DNA from 2 places in the Embleya sp. NPDC050493 genome. Region 1 is predicted to be linked to the other one. Evidence: riboswitches for the same ligand, from Rfam matches in the RefSeq annotation. Region 1 holds a riboswitch; the other holds the start of a gene.
The links. Region 1 has a riboswitch for S-adenosylmethionine ahead of thrC (threonine synthase). Riboswitches for the same ligand answer to the same signal wherever they lie in the genome.
Positions count from the first base shown of each region.

Region 1 (15,714 bases):
GGAGGAGTCGGACCTGGAGGCGGCATTCCTGTCCATCACCGGCGGTCCCCGATGACGCGATCCGGCGCGGTGCAGGCGCCCGCCTCGACCCAACCGACCGTGCCCGCGGTGGTGGCCGGCGTCGACCGGGTCCCGCGCGGGCCGCGTCGGCTGGGCCTGTGGCGCCTGGAGTGGCTGCGGCTGGTGCGTACCCGGCGCTGGCTGCTGCTCTTGGTGGCCTATCCGGGCGTGGGCCTGGTCGGCCCGGTGTTCGCCAGGCACCGCGACCGGATCGTCGAGGCGCTGCACATCGACGCGGTGGCACCGACGGGCGGGTTGCGGGCGGACAGCGGGATGGCGGTGTACACCTACGCCGCCGGCCAGATCGGCGTGCTGGTCGGGCTCGCGCTGATGGCGAGTGCGCTGGCGGTCGACCATCGACCCGGCCTGGCCGCGTTCCACCGCACCCGGATGCGCAGCCCGCGCGACCTGGTGTTGCCGCGGTACACGGTGACCACGGCGGCGGTCTCGCTGGCCTATCTGCTGGGCAGCCTGATCGCCTGGGCCCAGGTGCACTGGATGTTCGGCCCGCTGCCGGCCGAAGCCGTCTTCTACGGGTCGTTCTACGGGATCGTGGGCGTGGTGCTCGAACTCAGCGTGGTCGCCGCGATGGCCGCGTTCCTGCGCCGGCCGGTGGCGATCTTCGGCGCGACCCTGGTCAGCTTCGTGCTGATGCCGCTCGCGGCGCTGTGGCGGCCGGTGCAGACCTGGTTGCCGTCCCAGTTGTTCAACTCCCAGGTCGACCTGCTGCGCGGGCACGATCCCGGGGAGTACGGCGACAACCTCGCGCTGTCCCTGGTCCTGTCCGCCCTGTGCGTATGGCTCGCGGTGTGGCGGATCGGGCGTCGGGAGATGTGAGGGGGCGCCGACGCGCCCGGGGTGGGGCCGGGCCGTGTGGGGCCGGGCCGTGTCCGGCCTAGTTCGTGTCGGCGACGCCGGTGATGCGGTGCAGTGGGTAGGTGTGGATCTCGCCGGTGCCCTGTTCGTGGGCGGTGACGTAGCCGCCCTCCAGGCGCAGCGGGATCACGATGTGTTGGGTGGCCCGGCCCTCGCGGGTGACGTGTCCGATCCACACCGCCCGCCGGTCGGCGTGTGCGGCCTGGAGCGCGAGCAGCGTCTCGGCGGCCGAGGTGCGCGGCAGTTCGACCGGCTCGCCGTCGCGTTCCGCGCCGTCGTCGACCCGGCCGGTGGCGGCCGCGTCGCCCGCGCGGATCGCGGTGACGGCCGCGCCGAGCAGCGCCTCGCTCGGCGCCGGCGGTTCGCCGGCCACCCGAGGCGGTGCCGAGCGCGGCGGGGTGCGTCTGGTGTCCGGGCGGGTCAGCACCAGGTCGCCGGTGGCGGACTCGGCGACCGGCGCGAAGCCCAGCGCGCGCAGCTTCTCCAGCACCGTGTCCGGCGCGGATTCCGCCGCCAGCACGGTCGGGGCCAGTCGGCGCAGCCGCAGTCCGGCGGCGCGGCGGTCGGCGAGCAGTTCGCCCAGCAGCGCGTCGTCGTCGCAGCGCAGGAAGGCCGCCGCGGTGCCGACCCGGATCCGGCCGTGCCGGCGGGCGACGTCGTCCACGAGATAGCCGAGCGGTTGCGGCACCGGCGTGCGCGAGTGGGTGGCGAGCAGGTGGTGCAGGTCGGCCGCGGTGCGGCCGGCGTCCAGTGCGCGGCGCACCGACGACTCGGTGAAGCGGTACACGGTGGCGCCGCCGGTGGACTCCACGTCGGCGGCCAGGTGCAGTTCGTGCGCGAGGTCCAGGACCAGCGGACCCGGGGCCACGGCGGTGAGGTCGGCCTGGAGGAAGACGTGGTCCAGCGGCTCCGGGAGCAGCGGGGTCAGCGCGTCGCCCGCCTCGTAGACCCGGCCCTCGGCCAGCGTGCGGGCGTATCCGGCGAGCGCGCCCCGTCCGGTGATGCCGAGCAGTTCGGCCTCGACCAGCATCGCCCGGAACAACGCCTCGGGCAGCCGCGCGGCCCGGATCGGCTGATGCCAGGTCAGGTGCGCGAGCAGCGAGTCGGCATCGGTGGCCGAGCCCGGCGGCAGTGCGGCCAGCGTGGCCAGGATCCGGCGGCGCACCTCGGGCGCGGCGGTGCGGTCCACCTGCAGGCCCAGTGCGCCGATCGGCCGGTCCTTGTCGTCGCGCGAGCCGACCAGCGCGGGCACCCGGGTGGTCTCCAGCCAGGTACCGGCGAGCGCGGCCCAGCGGGTGCCCACCGGGGTGCGCCGCCAGGTGTCGTAGGCGGGGGTGGGCAACCACTGCTCGTCCGGTTCGCCGTCGCCCGCGACCAGGCCCATCGCGTAGGCCAACTCCAGCCACAGCGCGACCTCGGCCTCGGGTGCGTCCAACTGCACCGCGGTGCGCTTGAATTCGCGCATGCCCAGGCCGCCGGCCCGCAGCACGGCCGGCCCGCCCGCGCTCCACGCCTCCAGCAGGTCCTCGACCCGACGCACGGCGGTGAACGCGGAGCCCGCCGCCAGACTGTCCACAGCCTGTGGATCGTGCGCGCGCGTCGGCAGCTCGGGAGGCGCGGGCTCCAGGGTCCGGTGCACCCGACCGCCGCGCAGGTGCAGCGCCACCTCGCGCGGCAACACCACCGCGTCCGGGCCGGCCGGCACCAGCAGCGCCCGGGCGAGCAGCCACTCCACCGGGGTCCGCGCCGCGTCGGCGCGCACCGGCCGGTCCGCGCCGCGCACGCTGCCCGTGGGCGGGCCCCAGGCCAGCTTGTCCAACACCTCGCGCGCCGCCTCGGGAGCCTGTCCGAGCAGTGCGTCCAGGCGGGCCGGGTCGGTGAACAGTTCGGTGATCGCCGCGATCGCGGAGACCGCGTCGTGGGTGGAGCCCAGACCGAGATCGGCGAGCACCTCCTGGAGCCGGGAGGGCGCGGTCGCGGCCGACGCGCCGACCAGCGCCGGGCCCAGCCCGGCCGGACTCGCGCCGACCAGGTCGCGCACCGTGCGCACCACCCGCAGCGCGTCGTCCGGGCCCCACAGCAGGGCCTGCTCGCGCAAATTGGCCACGGCCCGGGCGAGCGCCTCGGGAGCCGCGCCGACGAGGGGGTGCAGTCGGGCCGGCGTGAATCCGTCGGGCAGCACCACCGCGGCGTCCACCACCTGGAGGGTGAACCGGTCCAGCCGCTCCAGGGCCCGGGCGATCGAGGCCCGCGTGGTGGCCCGGGTGGCCAGCTGGGTCAGGTCCACCGGGACCGGGGTGGTCAGGTCCGGTCGGGCCCGCAGCAACGCGGCGAGGGCCGCGTCGGTGCGCCCGCGCAGATCCTCGGCGAGCGTCCGGGGGCCGGACTCGGCGGGCCGATCCGCCTCGGCACGGGTGGGCGACGCAGCTGTGGTCATCCCATCAACGTTAGACGGTCCGCCCGCCGACGATCACCGCTCCCGAGATCCCGGTGCCCTTCGGCGACCGAATATCGGCCGTCGACGCCGCCTCGGGTGGTCCGGGCGATCACCATTTCGGTCAACCCCTCGCTCCGCTTCGCCCGGGCCCCTACGCTGAGTTGTCGCTTTACCGATGCAAGCGTCGTGCCGATGCGACGATCCTTCGGCGGGGGTGGGGTGGGGGCGTGAACTTCGAGAGCGATCATCTGGTTCTGCAGTACCTGGGCGAGGTCGGCGACGCCGCCCAGCGCAGACTGCGCCCCGCCGACCGGGCCCGACTGGTGGAGCGGCTGCGCAGCCAGATCAACAGCGAGCGCGAGCGGCTGAACGCACACACCCCCGGCACCGTGCAGGTCGTCCTGGATCGGCTCGGCAGCCCCGAGGCCGTGGTCGGCCACGAGCTGTACCGGCTCGGCGACCTGCGCACCGCCGGGGCCGACGACGGCGTCGGCGCGATGTCGATGCGCGGTTCGCGCTACGCCACGGTGGCGCGCCAGATGGGCTTTCGCGCGGACGCGACGCCGATTCCGGCCGTGCCGGATCCGAACCGCCCGCAGCCGGCCGCCCCGCAGCCGGCCGCGCCGCCGCCCCGGGTCTCCCCCGAGGCGCCCCCGGCGGCCGGTCCGCCCACGCTCGCCGAGACCGCGGCCGGCGGCGCCGCGACCAAGCCGGTCCCGCTCGCGGATCCCGAGGAGGAGCCGCTGTGGTGGCGGACCCCGCCGGAGGGCGGGACGCCGGAGCGACCCGCCCCCGACGTGTACGGCGACGGCTCGCTGCACGCACCGGCCTATCCGATCGGCGTGGTCTCGGACACGTCGGCGACCTGGGACGACGAGGACTCGCTGACCGAACCCACGCCGGCCCTGGGCATGTTCGGTCCAGGGGCGCTGCGCACGCAGGTGCGCGAGGTGTTCGCGATCGCGATGATGGCGATCGGTGCGATCGTGGCGTCGACCGTGGTGGTGCTGCTCGGCTACCTGGTGGTCTTCACGGCGGGCGCGTGGTCGCTCAAGGAACGCCGGTTCGCCGCGTTCTACGTCCCCGGCGCGACCGCCCTGGCGTTCGCGATCGGCATGTGGATGCGCGCCACCGGGCACCTGGGCGCGGATCTGACCCGGGACGAGGCGTGGGACCGCTTCGGCGAGCTGCTGCCCGGGATGATCCGGATCGCCGCGATCGCCGCGTCCCTGTATCTGCTGTGGCGACTGAATCGTCGTCAGATCACCGCGTAGGCACGGGAACACCACCCGTACTCGGACTTGTCCGGGTGTGACGCACTCCGCTGCCGGGGCGCCGCATCCGCTCTTTACGATCCCATTAATTAGGTTAGCCTTACCTCCTCTGCATCGGACGGCGCCCGGACCTACCGCTAATAGGTCCGGGCGCCGCACTGTGCACACTGCCAGATGGAGGAGCCAAGGATGACGAACGGAGCGCGGCCCCAGCCCGCGAACCGCTTGATCCGCTTCGGGGCGATGGGCGCAACCGCCGCGCTGGCGCTGGCCGGCGTGAGCCTGGCCTCGCCCGCGCAGGCCGCCACGACCCCGTCCGTGAGTGTGTCGCCCGCCGTCGACGTCGACCCGGACGGCGCCACGATCACCGTCAACGGCACGGGTTTCGACAAGGTGCGCAACTCGGGCAACGGGGTCTACGTCCTGTTCGGACCCAAGATCGACGACTACTACGCCAACGCGGGTGCCTACAGCGCCCAGGCGTGGGTCGCGGGCAGCAAGATGAGCGCCGACGGCGCCTTCACCACGACGCTCGACGTCAAGGCGAAGTACACCGACGGCAACGGCAAGGAGGTGGACTGCCTGAAGCAGGAGTGCCGGGTCGTCACCTTCGCCGCGCACGGCGCGAGCATGACCGACCGCAGCCAGGACACCTTCACCCCGGTCGCGTTCAAGAACGGCACGCCGCCCGTGCGAACGCCCGGGCTCGCGGTGACCCCGGCCACCGGCGCCGACCCGGCCGGCCAGACGTTCACCGTCACCGGCACCGGCTTCGACCCGGTCCGCGACGGCGGCAACGGCATCTACGTCGCGTTCGGCCCCAAGAACGCCGACTGGAACACCAACCCGGCGCCGTACCAGGCGACCAAGTGGGTGCGCACCAACCCGGCCGCCTCGCCGGGCCAGGCCAAGCTGAACGCCGACGGCAGCTTCACGCTGACCCTGGACGGCATGAAGGCCAAGTACAAGAACAAGGACGGCGTCGAGTTCGACTGCTCCGTCACCACGTGCCACGTGGTCACCTTCGCCGCGCACGGCTCGCCCGACCGCAGCCAGGACACCTTCCTGCCGGTCGCGTTCAAGGCCCCGACGGTCCCGCCGGGCCCCGGTACCGGCTACCAGGTGATCACCACCGACGTGCAGGGCGGCCCGCTGACCCTGGGCGTCGGCGGCACCGACGTCGCACTCCCGGGCGTCACCCTGAACGGCAAGGACGCATTCACCGGCGGCGCACTCAACCCGCTCACGGTCTCCGACGCGCGCGGCACCAACGCGGGCTGGACGCTGACCGGCCAGGCCAGCGACCTGACCGCGGCCGGCGGCCGGATCGTCGGCGACAACCTCGGCTGGACGCCCACCGCGAAGTCGGTCACCGGCACGCTGCCCACCGGCGGCGCCACCCCGCAGGTCACCGCGGGCGCCAAGGCCGAACCCGGCACCGGCCTGGGTCGACCGCGCACCCTGTGCTCGTCCGCGGCCGGCGCGAGCGCCGGTTCGTTCGAATGTGCGGGCGCGCTGAAGCTCGGCGTCCCCGGCATCACCGTGCCCGGCACCTACACCGGCACGTTGACTCTGACCCTCATCTGACCCCTCTCGGACCGGGCCATCCCCCGACTCGCCGCCGACGGCCATCCCCCGCCGCCGCCGAGTCCGGGGATGCCCCGCCGCGCCGCCCCAACCCGTGTCCGGCGAATCCCGGCAGCGCCGACCCACCGCCCGGCGCGTCGGCGCCCCCGACCCGGCGGCCCCCCGGTGATCGACCCGCGCAGCGCGGAGAGCGGTGGAGCCGCAAGCGTGGACTTCGTGCCCCGGAACGAAACGCGGGGACACGAAGTCCCGAGCGAGGGACCGCTTTTCTTCTCGAAGGAGCGAAGCGGGGGAGAGAACGAAGCGGACCCTCGCGAGCCGGCGCCGAAGGCGCCCGACAAAGGAGCCCCACCCCCATGCGCGCCGCCGCCCGCCTGTTGTGCGCCCTGTTCGCCACCATCCTGCCCCTCACCGCACTCGTCGCACTCGCGGCGCCCGCCCGGGCCGCCGACGGGTTCACCTGGGGCGTGCAACCGGCGGGCGGACGCGACCACTTCGTGTCGACCGCCGCGCCGGGACAGACCCTGGTCGACGTGGTCGGCGTGTCCAACTTCGGGGACAAGCCGCTGACGCTGCGCGTGTACGCCACCGACGCCGTGCTCGCCGCCGACGGCGGGATGACCCTGTTGACCGCCGCCGAGCAACCGAAGGATGTCGGTGCGTGGATCGGCTTCGACGCCGAGTCGTACACGGTGGCGCCGGGCAAACGCGCGGACATCCCGTTCCGGTTGACCGTCCCGGCGGACGCGAGCCCCGGCGACCACACCGGCGCCATCGTCGCCTCGATCAAGGCCGAGGCGACCGGCCCGGGACAACAACGATTCGACGTGGACCGACGCGTCGGCGCCCGGATCTACCTGCGCGTGGACGGGCCCGCCGTACCGCGCCTGGCGATCGAGGACCTGCGGCTGTCCTACGACAACCCGATCGCGATGTTCGGCGGCGCCGAGGCGGTCGTGCGCTACCGGGTGCGCAACACCGGCAACGTACGCACCACGGCGGGCGTCGAGACCACCGTCTCCGGGCCCGGCGGTTGGCGACTGGGCGGCCCCGCCCGAGCCGCCCTGCCCGAGCTGCTGCCGGGGGCGACGCACGAGGTGGTGCAGCGCTTCGACGGCGTCTTCCCGGCCGGTCGACTCACCGCGGACGTCGAGGTCACCGGCAACCCGGCGACGGTGACCGCGAAATCGACGAGCGTATGGGCGCCGCCGTGGCTGCTGCTCGGCGCGATCACGCTGCTGCTCGGCGCGCTGATCGCCTACGCCGCGACGGTGCTCCGCCGACGCCGCGCCGCTGCCGCCTCCTCCGCCGAAGCCGCCGCCGCCGCCGCCAAGGAGGCTGCCGCCGCGAAGGACACCGACACCGCGCCGGACGCCGCCGCCTCCCCCACCGAAGTCACCGCCGACCCGACCGGCTGAACACCCGCCGTCGCGCGTCGCCGCCCCGACCCCACCAGGAGCCGACATGTACACCTCCCCCCGTGTCCGTCGCGCCGCAGGCTCGGCCGCCGCGCTCGGCCTGGCCGCCGCCGGCGTGCTGAGCGCCGCCGCCGTTGCCTCGGCCGCACCCGCCGACACCCGTGCCGAGAGCCCGGCCGGACCCACCGCGACGGTGTCGCGCAGCACCGCACTGGCCCCGGCCGGCGACGAGATCACCGTCGTGGGCCGCGGCTTCGCTCCCGGTGCCCGGGTCACCGTCGCGCTGTACGGCGGCGACACCGCCGACCGGGCGGGCAGCCGCACGCTCGCCGCCGACGGGCAGGGCGTCGTCGCGACGCCGCTGCGGGTGGGCACCGGATTCGCTCCGGACGCGCCCGCGTTCGAGGTCCGGGTCGGCGTCGAGGGCGGACCGACCGCCGAGGTCGCGCTGACCTTCGCCGCGCCTGCGCCCGGCGGTGCCCCCCGATCGCTGCGCGCCGCCGCACCGGCGGCACCGGCGCAACTCGCGCAGGCCGCACCGCGGGCGGCGGCCGGCGGCGCGAAGCTGACCGTCACGCCGAGCACCGGCCTGGATCCGGCGGGCACGTCGATCACGGTCGAGGGCTCCGGCTACGCGGCCGGCAGCGGCAACGGGATCTACGTGGTGTTCGGGCCCAAGGAGGCCGACTGGACCACCAACGCGGGCAACTACGGCGCCTCGAAGTGGCTCAAGGCGTACGGCCCGGACGGGATCAACCCGGACGGCACGTTCTCGGCCACCCTCACCGACGTCAAGGCGACCTACAAGAACGGCGCGGGCAAGGACGTCGACTGCCTCCGGACCGAGTGCTACGTGCTGACCATGGCCGCGCACGGCTCGCCCGACCGCAGCCAGGACGCGTTCGTGAAGGTCTCCTTCAAGGGCGGCTCGGCCACGACCGGATCCGGCGCGACGGCCGGGGCCGGCACCACGACCGGCGGCGGCACCTCGGGCACGACCGGCGCGACGACCACCGGAGGCGGCTCGACCGGCGGTACGGCCGCGGGCACAAGCGGGTCGAGCGGGACGAGCGGCGGCGCGGGCAAGTCCGGCGGCGGCAGCCTGCCGCTGACCGGACCGGCCGGCCTGGTCGGCGCGGGTGTCGCCGGTGTCGCCCTGATCGGCACCGGCACGGTGGCCGTGCTGATCACCCGCCGCCGCCGCGCCACCCCGCCCACGGCGGTCTGAGCCCGACCGCCCGCGCCCACCGGTCGAACCGGTGGGCGCGGGCGGGTGTCGGCAGGCGCGGGCGGCGGCCCGCAGTGCCTACTTGCCGAGCGCGTCCAACTGCTCCAGGAACCACTGCTGCGGGTTCAGCGCGACCGCGGCGGCGGCCAGCCGCTTGGTGCGCCGCAGCCGCTCGGTCGAGTCCATCGTGAGCGCCGTGTGCAGCGCCTCGGTGGTCTGCGAGACGTCGAACGGGTTGACCACGATCGAGTCCTCGCCGAGTTCCTCGCACGCTCCCGCCTCGCGCGAGAGCACCAGCGCACAACCCCCGTGCGCCTCGTCCAGGAGCGAGACGACCGGCACCTCCTTGGCGACCAGGTTCATCCCGTCCCGGATCGGGTTCACCAGCGCGACGTCGGCCAATCGGTACGCCGCGAGCGAGCGCGGGAAGTCGTCGTTGACGTGCAGGATCAGCGGCTGCCAGTCGCCGGTGCCGAATTCGTCGTCGATCTCCTTGGCCACCCGCTGCACCGCCGCGGTGTACTCGCGGTATTCCGGCAGGTCGTGCCGGGAGGGGTAGGCGAACGCGACGTGCACCACCCGACCGAGCCATTCCGGTCGGGTGCGCAGCAGCTCGCGATAGGCGAGCAGGCCCCGGACGATGTTCTTGGACAGTTCGGTGCGGTCCACCCGGACGATCACCCGGCGATCGCCCACCGCCTCGCGCAGTCCGGCGAGCCGGGTGTCCACGTCGGCACGCGACGCCCGCTCGCGCAGGAACTCGGCATCCGCGCCCAGGCCGTGCACGCCGATCTCGGTCACATGGCCCGCATGGGTGACGGTCATCGCGTCCCGGTCCACCGTCGCGCCGAGCACGTCCGCGCAGCAGTCCAGGAAGGCGAGCGCCCAGCGCCGGGTCAAAAAGCCCGCGTGGTCGGCGCCGAGCACGCCCTCCAGGACGAACCGCGCGATGTCGTCGGGCAGCAGCCGGAAGTAGTCCGGCGGCGCCCACGGGGTGTGCGAGAAGTGCCCGATCCGCAGATCCGGCCGCAGCCGGCGCAGCAGCACCGGCACCAGGGTCAGGTGGTAGTCCTGCACGACCACCTTGGCGCCCTCGGCGGCCTCGTCGGCCAGCGCCTCCGCGAAGGCCTGGTTGTACGCCTCGTAGGAGGCCCATTCCTTGCGGAAGCGCGCGTCGAAGACCGGCTTGGACGGGGTGTCGTAGAGCAGGTGGTGGACGAACCACAGGGTCGAATTCGCTATGGCGTTGTACGCCCGGGCGAAGGTGCCGGGGTCGATGTCGAGCATCCGCACCGCCAGGCCGCCGGTGTCGTGACCGGCGAGATCCAGCCGGCCCGAGGGAGCGGCCCGGGTCGCGGTGCGATCGGCCTCGCCGAGCGCCGAGCAGACCCACACGGCGCCGGTTCCCTGCCCGGCGGTGGACAGTCCGGACACGAGTCCGCCGCCGCCGCGGCTCACCGAAAGCGTGCCGTCGTCCTCCAGGGAGAAGGACACGGGACCACGATTGGACGCGACCAGGACACCGGCGGGAGGGGGAGCACTCATGCCCCGACCCTAGCCACGCATCCCGGTGCGCAAACCCGACCCGATCGCGCCTGCGACTCGAACGGTGTGGCGAGAATCACGTGTGCATGTCATTACCGGGAGTAGCGAAGGTGTGTTTTCTCTTGACTCGTCGGGCCTGTCTCGCTCGGATGCGACCGGGTGACTCGGCCCGCCGACTCGATCGACGAATCGGACCCGGGCCCGGAAATCGGGCCTGCGGGCAACGGGGCAAGGGGGAATCGGGTATGCGCAGCAATCGTGGCCTCGGTGCGGGTGCGGTGGCCGCCGCGCTGGTCCTCGCGGCCGGTGCGGCACCGGCGGTCGCCGAGGGGGACGGCGCGTGCAACGACGGGGACGCGTGTCTGTACTACAACTCGAACACCAAGGGTGCGCGCTTCGATCACCGGTACAACATGGCCAACTACGCCGGTTACACCTTCATGCGGTCCCCGGACGGCAGCAGCGGCACGGGGGTGCCGGTGAAGAACAACGCCGCGTCGGTGTGGAACAACGACCCGACGCACATCCTGCGGATCTACTACGGCAGCAACTACCAGGGTCCGGTCCAGGAGATCGGCCCGAAGTCGACGGCCAATCTCGACCCGGCGCTGAAGAACAACAACGCGTCCGGCAGTTGGACCGCGCAGTAGGGGGCCGGCGCCGCGGGTCGGCCGCGATCGCGGTGCTGTGCCTGGCACTGGCCGGGTGCACCGGAGCCGGCGACCGCGGCGACCGCCCGCCCGCGGCCGACCTCGCGTCGGGCGCCCCGCCGCCGGCGACGGCGACTCCGGTGAGCGGCGAGGTGACCGGGCTCGACCTGCCGATCGCGGCCTACCTGCCGACCCGGGAACAGCGCGCCCGGCGGGCCTCGGCCGAGTCCGTGCTGATCCGGGACTGCCTGGCCCGGCTGGGCCTGACCTACCCGACGCCGCCGGCCACCGACGGCGGACCGGTGTTGAAGTCGCGCACCGAGCGCCGCTACGGGGTGGGCGACCCGGTCGAGGTGGCCACGTGGGGATTTCGGCCGCCGGGCTCCGTCGCCGGCGGTACGGCCAAGCCGAGCGCGCCGGCGCCGAGCCGGGAGCTGGCGGTGGCGCTGTACGGCGCGGCCGGGGCGGACGGTGAGCCGCCGGCGCCGACCGAGGGCACCGATCGGCCGGGGCCGGGCTGCCTGGGCCAGGCGCGGTTCGCGCTGGGCGTGGATCCGGTGCTGGAGCGCGCGGCGCTGCCGAGTCGGCTGGACGTCGAGTCGTTCGAGCGGTCGCGGGCCGACCCGCGGGTGCTTCGGGTGCTGGCGCGGTGGTCGACCTGCATGCGCGCGAAGGGGTTCGACTACCCCGACCCGTTGGCGGCCGGCGGCGATCCGGCGTGGGACACGCCCGCGCCGAGTGCGCGCGAGATCGCCGCGGCGAGCGCGACGGTGGCCTGCCGGACGGAGCACAACGTGGCGGGCACCTGGTACGCGGTCGACGTGGCCTACCAGCGGCAGGCAATCGAACGCGAGGCGGCGGCGCTGGCACGGGTGCGGGCGAACGAGGACGAATCCGCCCGTCGGGTCGCCGCGGTCCTGGGCGGCTGAGCCGGCGCACCCGCACCGGGCCCGCCTCGCCCACAACGATGGCGCGAAACAGCCGTCCGGCGCCCGACCGGGACGACCGTCAGCGCCCGACCAGGCGGGTCCGCGCGCGGTACTCGGGCACGGTCGCCATCGGCGGCCGTTCCCGGGCCGCGACGTCGTGCGTGCGCAGCCGGAAGCCGTCCTCGTCCCGCTCGAACTGGGTCAGCGCGGTGCTGAGCTCGACCGGGTGCGCGCCCGTGGGGCCGCGGCGCAGTCGGCGCTCCACGGCCTGGAGTATCTCCGCCGCCATCCGGCCGAGGCCGGCCTCGTCCTGGTGGCTGTGCCGGCGCACGCCCACGTCCACCTGGGCCATCGCGTCCAGACCGGCCAGGCGCAGGGTGTCCACGAGCATCGCGGTCTCGACGCCGTAGCCGCACGGGAAGGGCAGCCGTTCCAGGAGCGAGCGCCGGGCCGCGTACTCGCCGCCGAGCGGCTGGACGAAACCGGCCAGTTCCGGCCAGTGCAGGTTGAGCAGGGGGCGGGCGACCAACTCGGTGACCCGGCCGCCGCCCGCGGGCACGATCGTGTCGCCGATCTCCAGCGGCCGGTCGTACATGGCCTTGACCAGTCGAACCGTGGGGTCGGTCAGCAGCGGGCCCAGGATCCCGGTGACGAAGTCCGCCGAGAAGTCCTTCAGGTCGGCGTCCACGAACGCCACGATGTCGCCGTCGGTGACCAGCAGCGAGCGCCACAACACCTCGCCCTTGCCGCGCACGGCCGCCAGCGTGGGCAGGATGTCGTCGCGGTGCACGACCCGCGCGCCCGCGTCGGCGGCGACCGCGGCGGTGTCGTCGGTGGATCCGGAGTCGATCACCACGAGCTCGTCCACCAGCGGCGCGCGCTCGATCAGCTCGGTTCGGATCACCTTGACGATGTCCCCGACGGTCGCCGCCTCGTTCAACGCGGGCAGGACGACGCTGACCCGGGTGTCGCGTTTGGCGTCAAGAAGCTTGTCGACGGGCCAGTCCGCGGCGACGGAGGACCGTCGTCGAAGCCAGGCGCTCACCTCGGGCTGCACGTTCGAAATCCCCTGTCGTCGCCGGTGTTCCGGCCTCGGTCGCGGTCACCCTTTATCGTCTCGCGAGGTGGACCGGATGATCGACGCGGCACCGGTTCGGTTACAGTCGTCGTCACCGGATACGACGATCGCACGTCGAGCCGGACAAACGCGGACCGGCCACCCGGCGACGGGTGTGTCCACCGCCATAGCAGCTCATCCAGAGGGGCAGAGGGAACGGCCCGTTGAAGCCCCGGCAACCATCCGATCGTCATTCCTCGTGACGCGCTTTCGGCGCGAGCGAGCACCGGCGGATCGGACAGGTGCCAAGTCCGGCCCGTGGGACCCCACGGGTAAAGATGAGGACAGAAAGGCCCTCGCCATGGCGACACCCACCGCCACCCGCTCCACCAGCGCCACCTCCACCTCCTTCGGTCCGGCCGTCGCGCTGTCGTGTCGCGAGTGCGGCGAACGCACCGAACTCGGCCCGAAGTACGCCTGCGAGTCCTGTTTCGGCCCGCTCGAGGTCGCCTACGACTTCGGCACCGTCACGCGAGAGCAGATCGAGGCCGGCCCGCAGAACATCTGGCGCTACGCACCGCTCCTGCCGGTCGCCGCGGACGTCGCGTCCCGGCCCAACCTGAACCCCGGTTTCACCAAGCTCGTCCGGGCCGAGAACCTGGGCCGCGAGCTGGGCATCGCGAACCTGCACGTCAAGGACGACTCGGGCAACCCGACGCACTCCTTCAAGGACCGCGTGGTCGCGATCGCCGTCGAGGCCGCACGCACCTTCGGCTTCACCACCCTCTCCTGCTCCTCCACCGGCAACCTGGCCGGCGCGGTGGGCGCCGCCGCCGCTCGGGCGGGCCTGCGCAGCTGCGTGTTCATCCCGGCCGACCTGGAGGCCGGCAAGGTCGTCACGGCGGCCGTCTACGGCGGCGAGCTGGTCGCCATCGAGGGCACCTACGACGAGGTCAACCGGTTCTGCTCGGAGCTGATCGGCGACCCGGCCGGCGAGGACTGGGGCTTCGTCAACGTGAACCTGCGGCCGTACTACGGCGAGGGTTCCAAGACGCTGGCCTACGAGATCGCCGAACAGCTCGGCTGGCGGCTGCCCGAGCAGATCGTCATCCCGATCGCGTCCGGTTCGCAGCTGACCAAGATCGACAAGGGCTTCCGCGAGCTGATCGCACTGGGCCTGGTCGAGGACGCGCCGTACAGGATCTTCGGCGCGCAGGCCACCGGGTGCTCCCCGGTGGCGGCGGCGTGGAAGGCCGGTCAGGACGTGATCCGCCCGGTGCGACCGGACACGATCGCCAAGTCGCTCGCGATCGGCAACCCGGCCGACGGCCCGTACGTGCTGGACGTGTGCAAGCGCACCGGCGGCGCGGTGGAGGACGTGACCGACGCCGAGGTCGTCGAGGCGATGAAGCTGCTGGCCCGCACCGAGGGCATCTTCGGCGAGACCGCCGGTGGCGTGACCGTCGGCTGCCTGCGCAAACTGCTCGCGTCCGGCGCGCTGGACCCGGATGCCGAGACGGTCGTGCTCAACACGGGTGACGGCCTCAAGACGTTGGACGCGGTCACGCCGACCACCGGCGCCACCGCGACCATTCGACCCACTCTGGATTCCTTCCGAAAGGCCGGCCTGGCATGAGCGTCAACGTTCGCATCCCGACGATCCTGCGCACCTACACGGGCGGGGCGGCCGAGGTGTCCGTCGAGGGGACGACCCTCGCCGAGGTCCTGGATGCCTTGGAAAAGGATCACACCGGAATTCGCGCGCGCATCCTCGACGACGAGGGCAAGCTGCGTCGCTTTGTGAATCTGTACGTGGACGACGAGGACGTGCGCTTCGCGGACGGTCTCGCCACGGCCACCCCCGACAAGGGCACCGTTTCGATCATCCCGGCGGTCGCGGGCGGTTGCTGACGCGATAGGCCGACGGTCCCGATCTTCATCGACTCGGGCACGAAACGGAACCGAGAAATCCGCCGCCCGGAGCACCGGGCGGCGGATTTCTTCGTCACCCGGAGAGGGTGATCGTTACACGTGTTTAACCGGGTCCATTTCCCGGCTTTGGCGGCGACGCGTCGGTAAACCCGTGGTCGGGATCACACCCGTTATGTGCGGAAGGTCGCTTTCCTGACGAATTGAAATACGGCTTTCCTGGTGACTCGCGAAGAATGCGGTCTTTATTCACTCGGGAATTCTCGTCCGATTGACCTGTTGCTCCGGGCATCCGTCCGGATACATTCAGCCGCGGTCGTAGCGGAAGGCCGGGTCCTTCTGGATACGAACCCGGAGCTGCGGCGTGCAGTATCCGTGAAAGGGCCAGTAACAGGGGAGTTAGGAATGGCTCAGGGCGCCGTCAAGTGGTTCAACGCGGAGAAGGGGTACGGCTTCATCGCGGTCGACGGTGGTGCGGACGTTTTCGTCCACTACAGCGCGATCCAGATGGACGGGTACCGGACGCTCGAGGAGGGGCAGCGAGTCGAGTTCGAGATCTCGCAGGGGCAGAAGGGGCCGCAGGCCGACATGGTCCGCGTCACCGCCTGAACCAGGGGGCAATCCGCTCCTCTGCTTGAAACGGTCCACACCACGGACTGCACGACACACCGCAGCACACATCTTGTCCGATCCTTCGATTCCCACCGATCCCTTGCCGGATCGT
Region 1 covers NZ_JBITHP010000036.1:12,776-28,489, reverse strand. The annotation lists gene ACIBM5_RS41335 (ABC transporter ATP-binding protein) at 1-55, shown strand, start outside; gene ACIBM5_RS41330 (hypothetical protein) at 52-897, shown strand; gene ACIBM5_RS41325 (helicase-associated domain-containing protein) at 956-3,373, opposite strand; gene ACIBM5_RS41320 (hypothetical protein) at 3,601-4,647, shown strand; gene ACIBM5_RS41315 (hypothetical protein) at 4,837-6,234, shown strand; gene ACIBM5_RS41310 (DUF916 domain-containing protein) at 6,591-7,652, shown strand; gene ACIBM5_RS41305 (hypothetical protein) at 7,699-8,880, shown strand; gene ACIBM5_RS41300 (trehalose-6-phosphate synthase) at 8,959-10,425, opposite strand; gene ACIBM5_RS41295 (peptidase inhibitor family I36 protein) at 10,671-11,075, shown strand; gene ACIBM5_RS41290 (hypothetical protein) at 11,060-12,004, shown strand; gene ACIBM5_RS41285 (glucosyl-3-phosphoglycerate synthase) at 12,084-13,061, opposite strand; SAM riboswitch class I at 13,254-13,406, shown strand; gene thrC (threonine synthase) at 13,423-14,697, shown strand; gene ACIBM5_RS41275 (MoaD/ThiS family protein) at 14,694-14,972, shown strand; gene ACIBM5_RS41270 (cold-shock protein) at 15,396-15,599, shown strand.

Region 2 (15,714 bases), on a different contig from region 1:
GACACCCCCGGCAAGGCCGCGCACAGCCCACCAGGGCCCATGCACCACCGCAACATCCCCACCCAGGCAACCCAATTCAGCCCGTCCGGCGCTTGAGGACACCCCCGGCAAGGCCGCGCACAGCCCACCAGGGCCCATGCACCACCGCAACACCCCACCCGGGCAACCCAAACCGGCAGCCCGTCCGGCGCTTGAGGACGCCCCGGCCGGCAAGGCCAAAAACCCTACGCCGCAGGCAATTCCCGCACGCCCCGCGGATCCGCATCCGGAACGCACCGGCCCCCATCGACCGTGTAGCTCCACACCGCCCCGCGCTCCACCAACTCCCGCACCGCCGCCGCAAAGCGGTCCAGGTGCTCCACGGGCGTCCCCACTCCGAAGCTGACCCGGATCGCGTTGAGGTTCTGCTCACCCTCGGGCGCGTCCGGGGATCCACACTCGGTCGGCTGATCGGCCCGCCCGCCCAACAGGTGCCGCACCAGCGGATGAGCGCAGAACAACCCGTCCCGCACCCCGATCCCGTACTCCGCCGACAACACCGCGGCGAACCGCGAACTGTTCCACCCCTCGACCACGAACGAGAGCACTCCCACCCGCGCCGACTCCGGCCCGAACAGCTCCAGCGTCCGCACCGCCGGAATCTGCGCCAACTTCGCCCGAAGGCGCGTCAGCAACGCCTCCTCGCGCGCGACCAGCGCCGCCGGCCCCGCCTCGGTGATCGCCCGGCACGCGGACGCCAACGCATAGGCACCGATCACATTCGGCGACCCCGCCTCGTGCCGAGCCGCACCGCCGTGCCACTCCACGTGGTCCCGGCTGACCGTCTTGCTCGCCCCGCCCCCGGCCAGGTACGGCTCGGCCGCGTCCAGCCAGTCGCCCCGCCCCGCCAAGACGCCCGAGCCGAACGGCGCGTACAGCTTGTGCGCCGACAGCGCGATCCAGTCCACGTCCAGGTCGGCCACCGACACCGGGTGATGCGGCGCCAGTTGCGCCGCGTCCAGCACGATCCGCGCGCCGTGCCGATGCGCGACCTCGGCCAGCTCGGCGACCGGGAAGAGTTCACCGGTCACGTTCGAGGCGCCGGTCACGCACACCAGCCGAGGCCCGTCGCCGGACCCGGCGAGTGCGGCCTCCAGCGACGCGACCGCCTGCTCCGGCGATCCGGGCGCGGCCAGTTGGGTCACCCCCGCATGCCGTCGCCACGGCAGCAGCGCCGCGTGGTGTTCGGTCTCGAAGACGAACACCCGGGTACCGCGCGGCAGTACGGACGCGAGCAGGTTGAGCGAGTCGGTGGTCCCGCGGGTGAACAGCAGCGTGTCGTCGGTCCGCAGCCCCAGGAAGCTCGCGACCGTGGCCCGGCTCTGCTCGTACAGGTCGGTGGACAGCTGGGACAGGTAACCGGCGCCCCGGTGCACGCTGCCGTAGTAGGGCAGATACGCGGACACGTCGTCCCACACCCGCTGCAGACACGGCGCACTCGCCCCGTAGTCGAGCGCGGCGTATTCGACCTCCCCACCGGTCACCAGCGGAACGAGCACGTCCCGCCCGACCACGGGCAGCGGGGCGGCGATGGCGACGTCACAGTCGAGGGCGGTGGTGGAAGCGGTATCGACGGTCATGGCGAAACTCCTCGGCAGGCACGGAACATCGCCGCGGATGTCGATTGATCGACATCGAAACGCACCGAATGATCCGCTGATGAAATGTGGTCTCGTAAGCCGCGGCTACGGGCGGCCCGGGGCGACGCGCGAGGACTCAGCGCGTACGGAATAGGGCGATTCGCCCGTTTCGAGAAAGAGATTTCACGCCATCACATGCTCCCCAGGTACAGGACCCCCGGGTCACATGGAGCATCGGCTGCCGTCATGCAAGGGGTCCGCGCTTGCCAGGACGCCTTACGACGCCTGACCGTGTCATCACCCGGGGCACCCCACCGCGGAGCGAGGGTTGCCGGACAGCAAGCCGGGGCTTTCCACTGTCACTCGTGACCTGAGCAGAATTATTACCGGATGGAACGTCACGCGCAACGACCACCCCACGGTTCCCACATCCTGGACGGCCCGACCTGCGGTACCGGCCCGACCGGCACGGGCAAGCCCACCCGGCGACAACCAGCGGCAACCCACACGACCGACACAGGCGGCACCACGCCGCGCGGGTCGAGCACGACGGCCCGACCCGCCGGCGCAAGAGCCCGACTACCCCCGCGCGAACGAACGCGTCGTGGCCACCCACCGATCGAGCGCGGCCTGCGCGGCCCCGGAGTCGATGGCGTCCGCGGCCCGATCGATGCCGGCCGCCAACTGCTGGGTCAGCGACCCTTCACCCGAGCCCAGCGCGGCCAGCGCCGCGGCCGAGTTCAACAGCACCGCGTCCCGCACGGCGCCCTTCTCCCCCGCGAGGAGCCTGCGGGCGACCTCCGCGTTGAACGCCGCGTCACCACCGCGCAGCGACTCGATCCCGTTCAGCGCGATCCCCAGGTCGCGCGGATCCACCCGGTCCTCGCGCACGTCGCCGTCCCGCACGATCCACACCTGCGACGTGGTGGTGACGGTCAACTCGTCCAGCCCGTCGTCGCCGCGGAACACCAGCGCGGTCGCCCCGCGGTCGGCCAGCACACCGGCCACGATCGGCGCCATCCGCAGGTCCGCGACCCCGATCGCGTGGAACCGCACCCGGGCCGGATTGGTCAACGGCCCGAGGAAGTTGAACGTGGTCGGCACGCCCAGCTCACGGCGCGCCTGCGCGGCATGCCGCAGCGACGGGTGGAAGCGCTGTGCGAAGCACAGCGTGATGCCCGCCTCCTCGGCCGTGCGGGCCACCTGCTCCGGAGTCAGATCCAGCACCACGCCGAGCGCTTCGAGGACATCCGCGGCCCCACTCGCCGAGGACGCCGCCCGGTTGCCGTGCTTGACCACCGTCTCGCCCGTGCCCGCGACCACGATCGCGGACATCGTCGAGATGTTCACGGTCCGGGCCAGGTCCCCACCGGTGCCGACGATGTCGACGGTGCGGCCGGGCACGTCGATGGTCGACGCGTGCGCGTACATCGCCTGCACCAGGCCGGAGACCTCGTCCACCGTCTCGCCCTTGGCGCGCAGCGCGATCACGAAACCGGCCACCTGCACCGGCGTCGCCTCGCCGGTCATGATGTGGTCCATGGCCCACGCGGTCGCATCGGCGGGCAGGTCGTCGCCCCGCATGAGCGCCGCCAGGAGGTCCCGCCAGGAACGGGCCGCCGGGTTGCCGCCGCTCTTGTTCGTAGAGGTCGAGGCGCCCATGGTCCGCTCCCGCTGTGTCATCGGATAAGTCCGCGACAGCGTACCCACCGCACCCGTCCCGGCCGGGCGGTTATCCGGGATGCGGTCAGGCCGGCTGGCGTCCCGCGATCCGGCCCCGAATCAGGTCGGCGGCGGCGTCCGCGAGCGTGCGCGGGTCCAGCGGGTGGGCGACCACCGCGTCGGCGCGACACCACGTGGCCAGCCACGCGTCCTGCGGCCGACCGACCAGGGTCAGCACCGGCGGGCAGTTGTAGATCTCGTCCTTGAGCTGACGGCACACGCCCATGCCGCCGGCGGGGGCGGTCTCCCCGTCCAGGATCACCAGATCGATGCCGCCCTTGTCCATCGCCTCGATCACGGCGGGCTCGGTGGCGCATTCCAGGTATTCCACGAACGGCACGTCGACGGCGGGCCTGCGCCCGAGCGCGAGGGTGACCTTCCGACGGGTGTTGCGGTCGTCGCTGTACACGAGGACGGTCATGGTCTCGCCGCGCGTCATGTCCACCTGCCTGTGTCTGGGCTGCGTGTCTTCGGGGCTGCGCATGTTCAGGGCTGCGTATGCAAGTACGGGGCAACACTCGGATCGCCCCGGATGTTAGCGCTTTTCCGCAGCGATATGTGTGCCTCGTCACGCCCCGGTCCGCCCCGAGCGCCCATCCACCGGCGAGCCGGCGCCGCGGGAGCGCCCCGCGCTCACTCGCGCGCGAGCACCTCGTAGCCCTCGGCGTTCCCGCCCAGCCGCTGGGCCAGGCCCGCCATCCGGGTCCGCTCCCGGGCCGGCTCCAGGCCGGTGAGCACCTGCTGACGGGAGATCAGCACCCGCATCGGTCGCTCGTCGGGGGCCGGCGTCACCACCCTCCAGCCGTCCGGCGTCAGAATCCGGGCCGCCTCGTCGGCCGCGGCCAGGTCCGGCAGCGTGAGCACGTGCCGCATCACGAACACACCGGTCTCCACCGGCACTCCGGCCGCCCGCATCTCCGCGACCACCGCCGAATCGGCCCGAGCCGGATCGAAGCACGAACCGACGACGGTGAGCGTGCCGTCGTCGACGAGCACGGGAACAGGCTCCGATCGCCGGCGACGGAGGAAACGTTCGAGGATCATGCCGCGACGCTACTCGGCCGCGTCGGCCGACCGCGGTTCGGGACCCGAGGCCACTCGCACAGCCGAGTCGGCGTCCTCCGTTCGGGCAGAGTCACCCGGAAGAGTGCTCTTCGGCACGGATTTTCCGACGGCTTCGAGGCCCGGCTCCACACCGCCGCCGGCCTCGGCCGCCTCGCGCGCCAGTCGCTCCTCGCGCGCCTTGCGGCCCGCCTCGATCAGTTCGAGCCGGTCCAGCCGCCGGTCCTCCCGCACCGCCTCGCGCTCCGATGCGCGAGCCCACTGCACGAACAGCACCAGGAAGACCAACAGTCCGACGATGTCGCCGCTGCCCCACAGGATCCCGCCCGCCGTGCCCTGGTCCGAGAGCGGACTCGCACCCCAGTCCCGACCGAGGTCGTCGTACCAGTCACCGGCCAGGACATTGGACGAGCTCATGATCGCGATGCCCAGCCACGCGTGGAACGGCAGCGTCGCGAACACCGCGAGCAATCGCATCGGATAGCTCGCCCGCGGCATCGGATCCAGACCCAGCAGTGGCCAGAACCACATGCAGCCGATGATCACGAAGTGCACGTGATTCATGTCGTGCATGAAGGTGTTTCGCAAGGTCAGCTCGTACCAGGGGGTGAAGTACAGGGCGAACGGATTGAGCACGAAGACGAAACCGGCGAACGCCGGGAAGGTGACCACCTTCGCGTATCTGCTGTGCAGCAGGGCGTTGAGTCGATTGCGCCACTTGGCCGGCAACGTGCGCAGAGCGAGGGTAATCGGTGCGCCGAGCGCCAGGAAGATCGGCGTGATCATCGCCAGCACCATGTGCTGCACCATGTGCACGCTCAGCAGCACGGTGTCGTACGCGGCCAGCGCGGACTCGGTCGCCAGCAGGAACGTGCCCAGCCCCAGTCCCAGGAAGGAAAAGCTCCGCCACCGCGACCACGAGTCGCCGCGGGCCCTGAGCTTGTGCACCCCGTACAGATAGAGGCCGCCGAAGAGCATCGCGACCAGAATCGGGATCGGCTCGAACACCCACCCGGTCAGGAGCCGAATGGGGGTCAGTTCCGGCGGTACGTTCCCAGGGGTCGCGTGTGCCAGAAACATCCCGGCATCGCCTGTAGAGCCACTCACGGAACCAGAGCCTAACCCCGACACGTTCTACAAGGGTTACCCCCCGAAGTGTGGGCAGATCCGGCGACCGCAATAATGGCCGCCGTGGCGACAGCAACTTCACTAGAAACCGGGCCCCCCTCACACGGGACACACGGGACACTCAACCGTCCCAACTTGGTCAGCATCGGCACGATCGTCTGGTTGGCGTCCGAGCTGATGTTCTTCGCGGCTCTGTTCGCGATGTATTTCACGATCCGCTCCGTCACCGGGGCGGACGCTTGGCGTGAGCATGCCGGTGAGCTGAACATCCCGTTCTCGACGGGCAACACGACGATCCTCGTGCTGTCCTCGCTCACCTGCCAGCTCGGCGTCTTCGCGGCCGAACGCGGTGACGTCAAGAAGCTCAGAATGTGGTTCGTCATCACCTTCGTGATGGGCGCCGTCTTCGTCGGCGGCCAGGTGATGGAGTACACCGCCCTGGTCAAGGACGGAACGACGCTTTCGTCGTCGGCTTACGGTTCGGTCTTCTACCTGACCACCGGCTTCCACGGCATGCACGTGACAGGTGGCCTGATCGCCTTCCTGTTGGTCCTCGGACGCACCTATGCGGCCCGACGGTTCACACACGAGCAGGCCACGGCCGCAATCGTCGTCTCGTACTACTGGCACTTCGTCGACGTGGTCTGGATCGGTCTGTTCTTCACGATCTACGTCATCAGGTAGACGTCCCGACACTCACTACGCAGACGACATTGGACCGGGGTTTTCCGTGAAAAAGCTCTCCGCGCGGCGACGCCACCCCTTGGCGGCGATCGTCGTACTCATCTTCGCGCTCGCGGCTACCGGGGGGCTGTACGCCGCGTTCGCGCCTGCCAAGAAGGCGGAGGCCGACGACTCCGCCTCCATCGCGGTCGAGGCGGGCAAGAAGCTCTACCTGAGCGGATGTTCGACGTGCCATGGGCTGGACGCCCAGGGTTCCACCGACGGTCCCTCCCTGATCGGCGTCGGCGCGGCCGCCGTCGACTTCCAGGTGTCGACGGGTCGAATGCCGCTTCAGCAGCCCGGCGCGCAGGCGCCGCGCAAGCCCGAGGTCTACACCCCGGCGCAGATCCAACAGCTGTCCGCGTACGTGGCCTCCCTCGGCGTCGGGCCCAAGATCCCGACGGCGAACATGTACGCGCCCGACGGCGACATCGTCAACGGCGCCGAGCTGTTCCGCACGAACTGCTCGCAGTGCCACAACTTCTCCGGTGAGGGCGGCGCCCTGACCGAGGGCAAGTACGCCCCGCCGCTGAAGGACGTGGACCCGAAGCACATCTACGAGGCCATGCTCTCCGGCCCGCAGAACATGCCTTCGTTCCCGGACAGCACGATGCCCGAGCAGCAGAAGAAGGACATCGTCACGTACGTCCACGAGACGACCAAGAAGGAGCCGAACCCCGGCGGCCTGGGTCTCGGCCGCCTCGGCCCGGTCTCCGAAGGCCTGTTCGGCTGGATCATCGCGCTCGGTCTGCTCATCGGATGCGCGATCTGGATTGCCGCCCGGACCCCCAAGGCCAGGACCAAATGAGTAGCCAGGACAAGTCTGAAGTGCCTGAAGAGCACCTGCCCGAGGTACACACCTCGGCACATGTTCCGGCGGAAGGCGACCCGTTCGCCGACCCCGGCCTGCCGGCTCACGAGCCGCGCGTCACCGACATCGACGAGCGGGCCGCCAAGCGTGCCGAACGTCAGGTCGCGTTCCTGTTCGTGATCTCGATGTTGTCCACGATCGGTTTCATCTGGGCGTACGTCGGCATCGACAAGCACCGCATCATCGACATCTTCTTCTTCGGGAAGATCGGTGCCCAGAACCTCGCGCTCGGCGGCTTCCTCGGCCTCGCGCTGTTCTGCATCGGCGCCGGCGCGATCCACTGGGCGCGCACGCTGATGACGGACGAGGAGATCGTCCAGGAGCGGCACGAGCTGGCCTCGGACCCCGAGGTCCGCGAGTACGCGATCCGCGAGTTCGCCCAGGGTGCCGCGGACTCGGTGATCGGTCGCCGGCCGCTGATCCGGCGCACGATGATCGGCGCGATGGCCCTGGTGCCACTGTCCGGCGTGGTGCTGCTGCGCGACCTCGGTCCGATGCCCGGCACCAAGCTGCGGCACACCGAGTGGAAGCCGGGCGTGGAGCTCATCAACGAGGCGACCGGCCTGCCGATCAAGCCGGACGACATCGTCAAGGGCTCGCTGACCATGGTGCTGCCCGACGGCCTGGTCGAGAAGTACGGCCCGGCCGGCGAGAAGGAGGAACTCTCGCACGGCTGGTTGGAGAAGGCGGGCATGTCCGCGGTCCTGGTGGTCCGGCTGGAGCCGGAGGACATCAAGTCCAAGAAGGAACTGGACTGGGGCTACGAGGGCATCGTGGCGTACTCGAAGATCTGCACCCACGTGGGTTGCCCGATCGGCCTGTACGAGCAGCAGACGCACCACCTGCTGTGTCCGTGTCACCAGTCCACCTTCGACCTGGCGGACGACGGCAAGGTCGTGTTCGGCCCGGCCGCGCGCTCGCTGCCGCAGCTGAAGATCCATGTGAACGAGGCGGGTAACCTCGCCGCGACACAGGACTTCGCCGAACCGGTCGGCGCGAGCTTCTGGGAGCGTGGCTGATGTCGAGCGAACAACCCAAGGGCGGGGCGAACAAGAGCACCCCGATTCCCGACAACGCCGCCGTGCGCGCGGCCGACGCGCTGGACGGTCGGCTGGGCATCTACGGCGCGGCGAAGAAGAACCTGCGCAAGGTCTTTCCGGACCACTGGTCCTTCATGCTCGGTGAAGTGGCGCTGTACAGCTTCATCATCCTGCTGCTGACCGGTGTCTTCCTGACGCTGTTCTTCAAGCCGAGCATGCAGGAGGTCGTCTACGACGGCTCCTACGTGCCGCTGCAGGGCATCCACATGTCCCAGGCGTACGCGTCGACGCTGGACATCAGCTTCGACATCCGCGGTGGCCTGGCGATGCGCCAGATCCACCACTGGGCCGCGCTGATCTTCGTCTCGTCGCTGTTCGTGCACATGTTCCGGATCTTCTTCACCGGAGCGTTCCGCAAGCCGCGCGAGATGAACTGGCTGTTCGGCTTCCTGCTGCTGGTGCTGGCCATGGTGAACGGCTTCACCGGCTACTCGCTCCCGGACGACCTGCTCTCCGGTACCGGTCTGCGGATCGCCGAGGGTGTCGTCCTGGCCATCCCGCTGGTCGGCACCTACCTGCAGTTCTTCCTGTTCGGCGGGGAGTTCCCGGGCGAGGACATCGTGCCCCGCCTGTTCACCATCCACGTGCTGCTCGTCCCGGCGATCATGGTCGGCCTGGTCACCGTGCACCTGATCCTGGTCTTCTACCAGAAGCACACCCAGTTCCCCGGCCCGGGCAAGACCGAGAAGAACGTGGTCGGCCTGCCGCTGCTGCCGGTCTACGCGGCCAAGGCCGGTGGCTTCTTCTTCATCGTGTTCGGCATCACCGCCGCCCTCGGCGGCATGGTGCAGATCAACCCGATCTGGGCCTACGGTCCCTACAACCCGGGTCAGATCACGGCGGGTTCCCAACCGGACTGGTACATCGGGTTCCTCGAAGGTTCCCTGCGCATCATGCCGAACTGGGAATGGAACATCTGGGGCCACACGCTCAGCTTCAACGTGCTGATCCCGTCCCTGATCGTGCCGGGCGTGCTGTTCACGTTCCTCGCGATGTACCCGTGGGTCGAAGGCTGGATCACCGGTGACAAGCGCGAGCACCACCTGCTGGACCGCCCGCGCAACATGCCGGTCCGCACCGGTCTGGGCGTCGCCTGGATCGTGTGTTACGGCGTGCTGTGGGTCTGCGGTGGCAACGACATCATCGCGACGCACTTCCACCTGTCGATCAACACGATCACCTGGGTCGGCCGCTTCGCGTTCTTCATCGCGCCCGTGCTGGCCTACCTGGCCACGGTGCGGATCTGCAAGGGTCTGCAGCGGCGCGACCGGGACAAGGTCCTGCACGGTCGCGAGACCGGCGTGATCAAGAAGCTCCCGCACGGCGAGTTCATCGAGATCCACGAACCGCTGGACGCCGGGGTGCGGCACACGCTCACCGCCCACGAGCAGCCGAAGCCGTACGAGCTGGAGCCGGCCGAGGACGAGAACGGCGTGGCCCGCAAGGTCAAGCGTTCGCAGAAGCTGCGTTCGAGGATGTCGCACTGGTACTTCGCCGAGCCGATCGAGAAGCCGACGGCCGAGGAGTACAAGGAACTGACCAGCGGACACGGTCACCACTGACGCGACCGGGGCCGGGCTGCTGACGCCACATCGGCACGACCCGTAGGACGCGCAGGAACGCCGAAGGGCCCCACCGGATCTTCCCGGTGGGGCCCTTCGCGTTGCGCCCCGCAGACGGCCGTACAGCGCTTTCGTGCGGGCGGCGGTCGGCGGGCTCAGAGCGGCCGGGCGGTGGACGGGCCGGCCACGCTGTGGGTCAGCCACTGCGCCCAGTCCAGATTCCACTCGCCGTAGCCGTTGCCGATCGGCTCCATGGTCTTGGCATCCCCCGTGTTCACCACGGTGACCACGTCGCCGACCTTGACCTGGTCGTAGAACCACTTGGCGTTCTGGTCGCTCATCCCGACGCAGCCGTGGCTCACGTTCTCGCTGCCCTGCGCGCCCACCGACCATGGCGCGGCGTGCAGGAACTCACCGCTCCAGGTGACCCGGGTGGCCCACGAGACGTCCAGCCGGTAGCCGTCGCTGCTGTCCGCGGAGATGCCCACGGTGGTGCCGTCCATCAGCACGTGCGGGGCCTTGCCGAGCACCACCTTGGTGCCCGAGCGGGTGGTGAAGCCGGGCTTGCCGGTGGTCACCGGCACCGTCTTGATGTCGGTGCCGTTGCGCCTGACCGTCATCGTGTGCGCCGCGGCGTCCACGGTCGCGACCACGGAGTCGCCGACCACGAAGCCGACCGCCGCGCCCGGGCCGCCGAACACGCCGTTGCCGAAGTCGACGCCGAGCAGGCTGGTGGTGACCGAGACCCTGGTGCCCACCGGCCAGTAGTCCCTGGGCCGATAACGCACGGTCTTGTCGTCCACCCAGCCCCAGGCGCCCTCGACCGGCGTGGAGGCGGACACCTGGAGTCGCTTCTCCACCTCGGCGCGCTGCGCGGGATCGGTGACCGGCTTCTCCAGTGTGACGGAGATCGGCATGCCGATCCCCACCGTGGTGTCGGCCTCCGGCAACACCGAGTCCACCCGCCGCTCGGCGTCCGGCGCGAGCGTGGTGAACGTCTCGGTGCGGGTGGCGGTCAGCCCGAACGCGTCGACCGCCAGCGCGGTCAACCGGTAGGTGGTGCTGTACGCCAGCGGTTCGGAGTTCGACCACGATGCGTCACCGGCCGCGTTGCCGCCGGCCACCGGCTTCCCGTCGGGGCCGGTCAGGCTCACCGCGTACAGCCGCCCCTCGCTCGCGGTGACGGTGATCGGCCTGCCCGGCTGCGCGGGTCGGTCCGGGCGCACGTCCACCGCGAGCCGGGCCACGCTCTTGGCGGGCCGCTCGATCTCGGCGCTCCGCTGCTTCTCCCAGGTCCCGCATCCGGTGACGAAGGCGAGCGGCAGTGCCGGTGTGAGCGCCCGGCAGATCCAGCGGAGGCGAACAGTCCTGTCCCGATTCACTCTCGACCTCCAGCCGTGCTCAACGAACGCGGTCTGCCCGTGCTCGTCGAGCACGGGCGGCGCGGAGTTGTTGCATCGAGAGTGGCCGGGAGCATCCCGCTTTATTCATACAAACGCACAAACCGCCCGATCGCGTGATGCCGACCACCGGTCGGATCGCGCGATCGGGCGGTTCGCCCTACCGTGTGAAACTTCGTGCGGGGAACCTCTTACCGGAACCCTCTTGTGTGGAGCCTCAGCCGGCCGGAGTGCCGGTCGCCCCGGCGCCCAGCGCGCTGCCCTTGACCCAGGTCGCCCAGTCGACGTTCCAGCCGCCGAGGCCGTTGCCGGGCTTGACGGTCTTGTCGGTGCTGTTGACCACCTCGACCGGGTCACCCTGGGTGACCAGATCGAAGAAGGTCTTGGCGTTCGAGGCGCCCAGCCCGATGCAGCCGTGGCTGTCGTTCTGCCGACCGAACTTGCCCTCGTTCCAGGGCGCGCCGTGCGCATACGTGCCGGACGCGGTCAGGTGCACCGCGTGGCGGACGTTCTTCATGTTGTAGGCGTCGCCCAGGCCGACGGTCTCGGAGTCCATCGTGATGCCGTCCACCTTGTCCAGGACGACCATCGTGCCGCCCCAGGTCGGGTAGTTGGGGCCGCCGGCCGAGATCGGCAGGTCCTCGACCTGGGCCCCGTCCTTGGTGACCACCATGTGCTTGGACTTGAGGTCGGCGGTGGCCACCATCGAGCGCCCGATGGTGAACTTGATGTCCTTGGTCTGCTTGCCGTAGACGCCCGGCGCCGCCTTCGCGCCGGTCAGGTTCGCCTTGAGGTTGACCTTCGTGCCACTCGCCCAGTACTTCTCCGGGCGGTAGTCGATCCGGTCGCTGCCGTCGAGGTCCTTGAGCCAGGACCAGGAGCCCTGCACCGCGGGCTCGGAGACCACCTTGAGGTTGCGCTCGATCGCGGCCTTGTCCTTGATCGGCTCGTTGAACTTGAGCGAGATGATCGCGCCGACACCCCACGTGCTGTCCGGCTCGATGTTGAAGTCGGCCACGAACGTGTCGTCGGCGGCCTTGGTGTTGAACTTGCTCTGCGCGGTGACCTCGGCGCCGTCGGCGTTCGCGGCCTTGGCCGCCACCGTGTAGGCACCGCCGTTGGCCAGCGGTGCGGCCGGCTTCCAGCCGATGCCGTCGGGGCTGATCTGCCCGTCCACCGTCTTGCCCTTGGCGTCGGTGACCACGACCGAGGTGAGCTTGCCGCCGGTCGCGTCGACCTTGAGGACGCCGTCCGTCTCCACGCTCTTGGTGCCGTCGGCGGGCGTGATCGCGATGGTGGCGGGTGCGGCCGCCGCCTTCTTGTTCGAACCACCGCCGGAACCGCCGGAGTTGCCTCCGGTCCCGCCGGGTCCGGTCTTGCCGCCGTCGGACGAGCAGCCTGCGATGAATATGAGCGGCGCCACCATGAGTCCCGCGAAGAGGCGTATACCGCCGCCCGCTGCCCCCGTGCGCGATGCTCCGTGTATCCGGGGCACGCGTGTTCCTCCCTCGTCCTGAACTCCCTTGCGTCCATTTGACGCGCCGACCCCCGGTCCGGGTTGCCACAACCGGCGAACGGTCACACACCGGTGACAATCGAGGGTCGTCGAGGAGTCCTCTGTAGATATCACACAAGGCCGACCACCCATTCGGGTGATCGGCCTTGTGGCGAAACCGTATTGCGAAGGTTGCGAATCGGTAGCGCTAGTAGCGCTGGTCCGCACCCCGGTAGAACTCGAAGACCCAGCCCCAGACACCGATCGCGACGATCGGCGCGGCGAACATCGCCAGCCACCAGCCGAAGATGACGCCCAGGAACAGCAGGGCCGAGCCGACCCCCAGCATCAGCGGCTGCCAGCTGTGCGGGGCGAAGAAGCCCAGCTCGCCGGCGTCGTCGGCGATCTCGCCCTCTTCGTTGTCCTGCGCGAGCAGGTCCATCCGGCGCGCGGTGAAGATCAGGTAGAACCCGATCATCAGCGACAGACCGAAGGTCAGCGACAGCGCGGTGGTGCCGGTCGGGTCCTCGGAGAGCACCCAGTAGATGATCGTCACCGGCAGCAGGAACACGGCCAGGACGGCGAACAGGACACCGTTGAACTTCACTTCTCGGCTCCCTTCGCCAGCTCGGGCGATGCCTCGGAACGCTCGTCGGTGAGGTACTCCAGCGCGGCGATCTCCGGGTGGTGGAGGTCGAACGCGGGGGCCTCGGAACGGATCCGCGGAATGCTCGTGAAGTTGTGCCGAGGCGGCGGACAGGAGGTCGCCCACTCCAGCGAACGGCCGTAGCCCCACGGGTCGTCCACGGTGATCTTCTTGCCGTACTTGTGCGTCTTCCAGATGTTGTAGAAGAACGGCAGGATCGACAGACCCAGCAGGAACGAGCCCAGGGTCGAGATCGTGTTCAGCGTGGTGAAGCCTTCCTTGTCCAGGTAGTCCGCGTACCGGCGGGCCATGCCCTCGGCACCCAGCCAGTGCTGCACCAGGAACGTGGTGTGGAAGCCGATGAACAGCGTCCAGAAGGTGATCTTGCCCAGCCGCTCGTCGAGCATCTTGCCGGTGAACTTGGGCCACCAGAAGTGGAAGCCCGCGAACATCGCGAACACCACGGTGCCGAACACCACGTAGTGGAAGTGCGCCACCACGAAGTAGGTGTCGGAGACGTGGAAGTCCAGCGGCGGCGAGGCCAGGATGACGCCGGTGAGGCCACCGAACGCGAAGGTCACCAGGAAGCCGACGGTCCACAACATCGGTGTCTCGAAGGACAACGAGCCGCGCCACATGGTGCCGATCCAGTTGAAGAACTTCACGCCGGTCGGTACGGCGATCAGGAACGTCATGAAGGAGAAGAACGGCAACATGACCGCGCCGGTCGGGAACATGTGGTGCGCCCACACGGTGACCGACAGGCCCGCGATCGAGATGGTCGCGGCGATCAGGCTCTTGTAACCGAACATCGGCTTGCGCGAGAAGACCGGGATGATCTCCGACACGATGCCGAAGAACGGCAACGCGATGATGTACACCTCGGGATGGCCGAAGAACCAGAAGAGGTGCTGCCACAGGATCGGTCCGCCGTTGGCCGGATCGAAGATGTGGGTACCGAACTTGCGGTCGGCTTCCAGCGCGAACAGCGCCGCGGCCAGGACCGGGAACGCCATCAGGACCAGGACCGAGGTCAGCAGCACGTTCCAGCAGAAGATCGACATCCGGAACATGGTCAGACCGGGCGCGCGCATGCAGATGATCGTGGTGATGAAGTTGACGGCGCCGAGGATGGTGCCGAAGCCCGACATCGCCAGACCCATGATCCACATGTCGCCGCCGATGCCCGGCGAGCGGACCGAGTCGGACAGCGGCGCGTACGCGAACCAGCCGAAGTCGGCGGCACCCTGCGGGGTGATGAAGCCGGCCACCGCGATGATCGAGCCGAACAGGTAGAGCCAGTAGGCGAACATGTTCAGGCGCGGGAACGCGACGTCGGGCGCGCCGATCTGCAGCGGCATGATCCAGTTCGTGAAGCCCGCGAACAGCGGCGTCGCGAACATCAGCAGCATGATCGTGCCGTGCATCGTGAACGACTGGTTGAACTGCTCGTTCGACATGAACTGCGTACCGGGGCGGGCCAGCTCCGCGCGCATGAGCAGCGCGAGCACACCACCGATGCAGAAGAAGACGAAGGAGGTGATCAGGTACATCGACCCGATCGTCTTGTGGTCCGTGGTCGTCATCCACTTGATGACGATGTTCCCGGGCTCCTTGCGGCGGACCGGCGGGGGTCCGTCCGGGGCCACGGTCTGTGGCTCACTGAGGATTGTCACTCGTCACTTCTTCCCGTGCGCTTCAACGGGGGCCGGCTCGTTGATCTTGCTGCGCAGCTCGCCGGTCTGGCCCTTCGCGGCCAGCTCCTTCAGGTGCTGGACGTATGCGGCCTTGTCCACGATCTTCACGTTGAAGAGCATGCGCGAGTGGTCCACACCGCACAGTTCGGCGCACTTGCCGCCGTACGTGCCCTTCTTCGTCGGGACGACCTCGAACTTGTTCGTTCGGCCCGGGATGATGTCCTTCTTGTACAGGAAGTTCGGGACCCAGAACGAGTGGATGACGTCCGGCGAGGTCAGGTCGAACCGGACGGACTCCTTCACGGGCAGGTAGAGCGTCGGCGGCTTGCCGGGCGTGCCCTGCTCGTAGACGTCGACCGTGCCGTCGGCCGGGTCGCCCTTGTAGTTGAAGGACCAGCTCCACTGCACGCCGACCACGTTGATCACGTTGTCGGGATTCTTGGAGAGTTCTTCGAGCTTGGTCTCGTCACGCGCGGTGAAGTAGAAGAAGACCGCGATCATGATGCCGGGGATGACCGTGTACAGAACCTCGATGGGGAGGTTGTACCGCGTCTGCGGCGGGATCTCGATCTTGGTGCGCGACCGGCGGTGGAACGCGACGCTCCACAGGATGAGCCCCCACACCACGGCCCCGACGATCAGCGCTGCAATCCAGGCGCCCTGCCAGAGCGACAGGACTCGCGGACCCT
Region 2 covers NZ_JBITHP010000002.1:562,098-577,811, reverse strand. The annotation lists gene ACIBM5_RS05790 (aminotransferase class V-fold PLP-dependent enzyme) at 225-1,619, opposite strand; SAM riboswitch class IV at 1,874-1,990, opposite strand; gene trpD (anthranilate phosphoribosyltransferase) at 2,199-3,281, opposite strand; gene ACIBM5_RS05780 (response regulator transcription factor) at 3,367-3,780, opposite strand; gene ACIBM5_RS05775 (hypothetical protein) at 3,975-4,337, opposite strand; gene ACIBM5_RS05770 (cytochrome c oxidase assembly protein) at 4,395-5,510, opposite strand; gene ACIBM5_RS05765 (heme-copper oxidase subunit III) at 5,586-6,215, shown strand; gene ACIBM5_RS05760 (cytochrome c) at 6,262-7,062, shown strand; gene ACIBM5_RS05755 (Rieske 2Fe-2S domain-containing protein) at 7,059-8,144, shown strand; gene ACIBM5_RS05750 (cytochrome bc complex cytochrome b subunit) at 8,144-9,787, shown strand; gene ACIBM5_RS05745 (Ig-like domain-containing protein) at 9,943-11,169, opposite strand; gene ACIBM5_RS05740 (Ig-like domain-containing protein) at 11,405-12,610, opposite strand; gene ACIBM5_RS05735 (cytochrome c oxidase subunit 4) at 12,891-13,289, opposite strand; gene ctaD (cytochrome c oxidase subunit I) at 13,286-15,004, opposite strand; gene coxB (cytochrome c oxidase subunit II) at 15,008-15,714, opposite strand, start outside.
Region 2: another riboswitch for S-adenosylmethionine. It lies ahead of ACIBM5_RS05790 (aminotransferase class V-fold PLP-dependent enzyme); the one in region 1 lies ahead of thrC (threonine synthase).